2 linked regions of the Sinorhizobium fredii NGR234 genome follow. The protein of the gene in region 1 interacts with the protein of each later gene in a pairwise test. Links are inferred from orthologs where the notes say so. Each region holds a gene or a part of one and is shown on either strand. Other genes may lie near its edges.

The links.
Region 2: the proteins of NGR_RS19045 (region 1) and NGR_RS26715 interact in binary tests that used the Escherichia coli proteins (3 or more experiments, as listed by UniProt). The link is inferred for Sinorhizobium fredii NGR234 from one-to-one orthologs.

Annotation. Positions count from the first base shown.
Region 1 is NC_012587.1:1,605,967-1,609,039, reverse strand. The notes cover bases 232-2,987. They hold NGR_RS19045 (single-stranded DNA-binding protein), read right to left. Parts: upstream 1,991-2,987; coding sequence 1,472-1,990; downstream 232-1,471. Other genes in these bases: uvrA (excinuclease ABC subunit UvrA), read left to right, coding at 2,274-2,987; NGR_RS19050 (MarC family protein), read left to right, coding at 782-1,411; gyrA (DNA gyrase subunit A), read right to left, coding at 232-481. Also shown: more of gyrA, read right to left, coding at 1-231; more of uvrA, read left to right, coding at 2,988-3,073. UniProt on the Escherichia coli protein: Plays an important role in DNA replication, recombination and repair. Binds to ssDNA and to an array of partner proteins to recruit them to their sites of action during DNA metabolism. Acts as a sliding platform that migrates on DNA via reptation.
Region 2 is NC_012587.1:3,273,331-3,276,610, reverse strand. The notes cover bases 254-3,216. They hold NGR_RS26715 (primosomal protein N'), read left to right. Parts: upstream 254-614; coding sequence 615-2,819; downstream 2,820-3,216. Other genes in these bases: NGR_RS26710 (hypothetical protein), read left to right, coding at 2,939-3,216; fsa (fructose-6-phosphate aldolase), read right to left, coding at 254-438. Outside these bases: more of fsa, read right to left, coding at 1-253; more of NGR_RS26710, read left to right, coding at 3,217-3,280.

The sequences.
Region 1 (3,073 bases):
GCGTGCCGTCGTAGTTGTCGCGGAAATCGACCGTTTCCTTGTCGAGGTCGTCGAGCAGCGAATGGGCCGCCTTCTGAAGCCGGCACTCGGTATAGCGCTCGGCCGCCGGCGGATCGCCGTCGACGGAGCCGAAATTGCCCTGGCCGTCGATCAGCGGCAATCTGAGCGACCAATCCTGCGCCATGCGCGCCAGCGCATCGTAGATCGCCATGTTGCCGTGCGGATGGTATTTACCCATCACGTCACCGGTAACACGGGCGCATTTGACGTATTTCTTATTCCAATCGATGCCGAGTTCGCTCATCCCGTAGAGGATGCGGCGGTGAACGGGTTTCAAGCCGTCGCGTACATCGGGAAGCGCGCGGGAAACGATGACGCTCATGGCGTAATCGAGATAGGACCGCTGCATTTCCTCGATGATGGAAATCGGCTCGATGCCTGGCGGAGTCTTTCCGCCGCCGGGAGTGCTTTGCTCAGTCAATGTCGATCACGATCTTTGTTCAGAATCAGTCAGTTCTTATAGCCGAATGCCGCTTCGAGCGCCAATTTTGGCCAATGGTTTTGAACAGCCTTTTGCCGGTGTAACGGGCTTTTCTAGGGCACGCACCCATAAATCGGAAAGGCTTTTGCGCAAACATCGAACACATCCGGCGTGCCCGCCCGCGCCCGGTGTATGCTATCGCGCGGCGATTGACTAGTCGGCCCTTCCCAAGCGCGCATGGGTTACCTAAGAATGCAGCGCGACCAGGGAACTGCCCTGGAGGATCCGGAGGGGGAACGGATGTTCAATGTCGATCTGTTGGTCAATGCGCTGACGACGCTGCTCGTCACACTCGATCCGCCGGGTCTCGCGCCAATCTTCCTGAGCCTCACGGTCGGATTGAACCGGCAGGAGCGCTTCCAGGTTGCCACGCGCGGCTCGTTGATCGCCTTCTTCATTCTCGCTGCTTTTGCCCTCTTCGGCGACGGCATTCTCGGACTGCTGGGCATCTCGATCGGCGCCTTCCGCATCGCCGGCGGCCTGCTTCTCTTCTGGATCTCCTTCGAGATGATCTTCGAGCGGCGCCAGGAGCGAAAGGAAAAAACCGGCGAAACGGCGGTAACGAAGGACCACATTCACAATATTGCCGTCTTCCCCCTCGCCCTGCCGCTGATCGCGGGTCCCGGAGCGATCTCGGCAACCATCCTTCTCGGTAGTTCCCTTCCCTCGGTCATAGGTCGCGCGCAACTTCTCATCGTCATCGCCGCCTCGATGGCACTGCTCTTTCTGGCCCTGGTGATCGCTGATCGGATCGACCGCTTTCTCGGCGTCACCGGTCGGGCGATCCTGACCCGCCTCCTCGGCGTGATCCTCGCGGCGCTGGCCGTGCAGTTCGTCGTCGATGGCGTCCGCTCGGCATTCCAGGTCTAAACGCGCAACGGCCCGCTCAGAGGCGGGCCGAACGTTCTTCGGGGTTCTCGATCCTGCCGATCAGAACGGAATGTCGTCGTCGAGATCGCGTGAGAAATTGCCGCCGCCCTGGTTCGACTGGCCGCCGGAGCGTCCGCCGCCGGAGGATTGCCGCGGCTGATCATAATCCTCGTAACCGCCGCCACCGCCGTAATCGCTGCCGCCGCGACCGGCTCCGCCGCCCTCGCCGCGACCATCGAGCATCGTCAGCGTCGAGCTGAACCCTTGCAGCACGACTTCCGTCGTGTAACGGTCATTGCCGTTCTGGTCCTGCCATTTGCGCGTCTGCAACTGGCCTTCGATATAGAGCTTGGCGCCCTTCTTCACATATTGCTCGACGACCTTGCAGAGGCCTTCGCTGAAGACGACGACATTGTGCCATTCCGTCTTTTCACGGCGTTCGCCGCTGTTGCGGTCGCGCCAGGTCTCCGAAGTGGCGATCCTCAGGTTGGCGATCGGCCGGCCGTCCTGCGTGCGCCGGATTTCCGGGTCGGCCCCGACATTCCCGATCAAGATCACCTTGTTGACGCTACCAGCCATATCGCTTTTCCCGTGTTTCCGCCGAACCGCCGGCCCGGCTTTCAAATATCTCAAGAGCGCGCATCTTAGCGGCCAGCCGCCGCCGATACGCCCCGCATCCTACATAATCCACAGCTCATTTGGCAGGCTTTGGCTTATGTTTGTTCTTTCTTTGTTCTAATATTCCCGTATTATCCTGTCAACCGAATCGCAATTGAGCCGCCTCTTTGCCGATTGCGCCTCGACATGGGCGTTCTCGTCATTACATAGGAGGCTTTCAACCGACATGCAAAACTGGCTTCCGATGAGCGAACTCAAGACCCTCTCCATTCGCGGCGCGCGCGAGCATAACCTCAAAGGCATCGACCTCGACCTGCCGCGCAACAAGCTGATCGTGATGACCGGCCTTTCGGGCTCGGGCAAGTCTTCGCTCGCCTTCGACACGATCTATGCCGAGGGCCAGCGCCGCTATGTCGAGAGCCTATCGGCCTATGCCCGGCAGTTCCTGGAGATGATGCAGAAGCCGGACGTCGACCAGATCGACGGGCTGTCGCCGGCGATCTCGATCGAGCAGAAGACGACCTCGCGCAACCCGCGCTCGACGGTCGGCACGGTCACCGAGATCTACGACTATCTGCGCCTGCTCTTCGCGCGCGTCGGCGTGCCCTATTCGCCCGCGACGGGCCTGCCGATCGAGAGCCAGACTGTCAGCCAGATGGTCGACCGCGTCCTGGAGTTCGGCGAGAGCACGCGACTCTATATCCTTGCGCCGCTCGTGCGCGGCCGTAAGGGCGAGTACAAGAAGGAACTCGCCGAGCTGATGAAAAAGGGCTTCCAGCGCGTCAAGGTCGACGGCCAGTTCTATGAGATTGCCGATGTGCCGGCGCTCGACAAGAAATACAAGCATGACATCGATGTCGTCGTCGACCGCGTGGTCGTGCGGGCCGATCTTGCCACCCGGCTTGCGGACAGCCTGGAAACCTGCCTGACGCTCGCCGACGGTCTGGCAATCGCCGAATTCGCCGATAAGCCGCTGCCGCCGGAAGAGACGGCCGCCGGCGGCTCCGCCAACAAGTCGCTGAACGAAACGCATGAGCGGGTGCT
Region 2 (3,280 bases), 1.7 Mb from region 1 along the record:
CTCGCGGATCAGGTCCATGCCGTCGAAGGCGATGTCGTCGAGGCGGCCGATGAAGGGCGAGACGAAGGTCGCGCCGGCCTTGGCGGCAAGCAGCGCCTGGTTGGCGGAGAAGCAGAGGGTGACGTTGGTATGGTGGCCGTCCGAGGTCAGCGCCTTGCAGGCCTTCAGGCCGTCAAGCGTCAGCGGCAGCTTGATGCAGATGTTGTCGGCGATCCTCGAAAGCGCGGCCGCTTCCTTCATCATCTCGCTATATTCGGTCGCCGTCACCTCGGCCGAAACCGGGCCCTCGACGATCGAGCAGATTTCCTTGGTGACTTCGACGATGTCGCGGCCCGACTTCAGGATCAGCGACGGGTTGGTGGTGACGCCGTCGAGAAGGCCGAGATCGTTCAGTTCCCGGATTTCCTTCACATCGGCAGTATCGACGAAAAATTTCATGGGAGTCTTCCTCTGGCACTCAGCCGTTCGGGCGCATATCCCTCAAGGGAAAGTCCAAGGCGGAAATCGCGCGCGTTGAAACTCGGGTGGAACCGTGACAAACCCTTGCTCCTGCAAAGGCAGCGGTTCGCTGTGCAGTTTTCTTTAACTGAAAGCGGTGGCAAGGTCACGGCAAAATGACTCTTGATTCAACCGATTTATTCGGCGCTCTCTTCGACCGCCGCGTGGTGCCCGTCCTGGTGCCGATGCCGGCGCCGAGGCCCTATTCCTATGCGGTGCCGGAGGGGATGGCGGTCGAGCCGGGCTCGATCGTGCAGGTGCCGCTCGGGCCGCGGCTCGTCGTCGGCGTCGTCTGGGACGGCGACGACGATGGCATGGTCGATTCGAAGAAGCTGAAGGAGATCGAGAAGGTCTTCGACTGCCCGCCGCTCACCCGCGACATGCGCACCTTTCTCGACTGGGTGGCGTCCTACACCATTACGCCCCCCGGCCTGGTGGCCCGCATGGCGCTCCGCGCACCGACCGCCTTCGATCCCGAGCCGATGGTCGAGGCCTTGCGGCTGACCGAACGACGCCCGGAACGGATGACCGCCGCCCGCGAGCGGGTCCTTGCGACGGCGGGCGACGGCTTTTCCTGGACCCGTTCCGGCCTTGCCCATGCGGCCGGCGTCTCTTCCGGGGTGATCGACGGACTTGCCGCGCAAGGCGTGTTCGAGACGGTGTTCATGCCGCCGCCGCCGGTGGTCGCCGTGCCCGATCCGGATTTCGCCGCGCCGCGCCTCGAGGGGGTGCAGAAGGAGGCGGCCGCCGATCTGCTCGCCGCCGTCGAGGACGGAAAGTTCTCCGTCTCGCTGATCGACGGCGTCACGGGCTCGGGCAAGACCGAAGTTTATTTCGAGGCGATCGCAGCAACGCTCAGGGCCGGCAAGCAGGTCTTGATCCTGCTGCCGGAGATCGCGCTCACCGCAGGCTTCTTGGAGCGTTTCCAGGACCGTTTTGGTGCGAAGCCGGCGGAATGGCATTCCGATCTTGCCCCGCGTACGCGTGAGAAAGTGTGGCGGCAGGTGACGACCGGCCAGGTGCGTGTCGTTGCCGGCGCCCGCTCGGCGCTGTTCCTGCCCTTCGAGGAGCTCGGCCTGATCATCGTCGACGAGGAGCACGACCCCGCCTACAAGCAGGAGGACCGGGTGTTCTACAATGCGCGCGACATGGCGGTGGTGCGCGGCCGGATCAGCGCCTTTCCGGTCGTGCTGGTTTCCGCAACGCCTTCCGTCGAGAGCCGGGTCAACGGCGAGGTCGGCCGCTACCGGCCGATCCACCTGCCGACCCGCTTCGGCGATGCGGCGCTGCCGCATCTCGGCGTCGTCGACATGCGTCGTCATCCGCCGGAGCGCGGCGGATTCCTCTCGCCGGTGCTCTTGAACCAGGTCGGCAAGGCGATCGGCCGCGGTCAGCAGGCGCTCCTGTTCCTGAACCGCCGCGGCTATGCGCCGTTGACGCTCTGCCGCGTCTGCGGGCACCGCTTCCAGTGCCCGGACTGCTCGAGCTGGCTCGTCGAGCACCGCTTTCGCGGCCAGATCCAGTGCCACCATTGCGGCTATTCGGAGCGCACCCCGGAAGCCTGCCCGGAATGCGGCACGCTGGACCACCTGGTCGCCTGCGGACCGGGGGTCGAACGCATCGCCGAGGAGGTCGAGCGGCATTTTCCGGAAGCCCGCACCATCGTGCTCTCCTCCGACCTGATGGGCGTCAAGCGGCTGAGGCTGGAACTCGAGGCGATCGCCCGCGGCGAGGCGGACATCGTCATCGGCACGCAGCTCGTCGCCAAGGGACACAATTTTCCGATGATGACGCTGGTCGGCATCGTCGATGCCGATCTCGGCCTTGCCAATGGCGATCCGCGCGCCGCCGAGCGAACCTTCCAACTGCTGTCGCAGGTGACGGGACGCGCCGGGCGGACCGGTCTCAAGAGCCTCGGCCTGCTGCAGACCTATCAGCCGCAGCATCCGGTGATGCAGGCGATCGTATCGGGCGATTCGGATGCCTTCTATGAACGCGAGATCCACGAGCGGGAACGCGCGGTGCTGCCGCCCTTCGGCCGGCTTGCCTCGATTATCGTCTCGGCCGACACGCGAAGCGATGCCGAGGGGCATGCACGCGGCCTGCGCAATGCCGCGCCACGGGTCGACGGCATTTCGGTTTTGGGTCCGGCCGAGGCGCCGCTCGCGCTGATCCGCGGCCGGCATCGGTTTCGCCTGCTCGTCCACGGACGACGCAACAGCGACATGCAATCTTTCCTGAAGGCGATGATTTCCTCCGGGCCGAAGGAGCGCGGTTCGGTCAGCGTCCAGCTCGACGTCGATCCGCAGAGTTTTCTGTGATTGCAACCGGACGTGCCGCGCAGCCGATTCCCATCGTCGCGAACATGCGCTAGACCAATGGCGCGTCGGCGAGAATCGCTTCTCGGCGGCAGCTGTGATGAATTGCCGCGGGGATGGGCATGGAGTTCTATATTCCGACGGAAACCGGGGAGTTCCTGGCGTTTTGCGCGGCAGGCGCAGCGATGCTGATCGGTCTCGTCATGCTCTTTGCGCCGCGCCTTATCTTCCGCGTCGCCGGTATTCGCATTGCCGACGGGCGTCGCGGCGGACTGGCCGAGGCGCGCTCCACGATGGGCGGCATGCATGTGGGCCTCGGCCTCGGCGCCATCCTGCTTGCCCAGCCGATGGTCTATCTCGCCGTCGGCGCCGCCTTTGCGCTCGCGGCATTCGGGCGCATCTTGTCGATGATGAGCGACAACGGCGCGACGCTGTTCAACTGGGCAGCACTTGTCGTCCAGTCG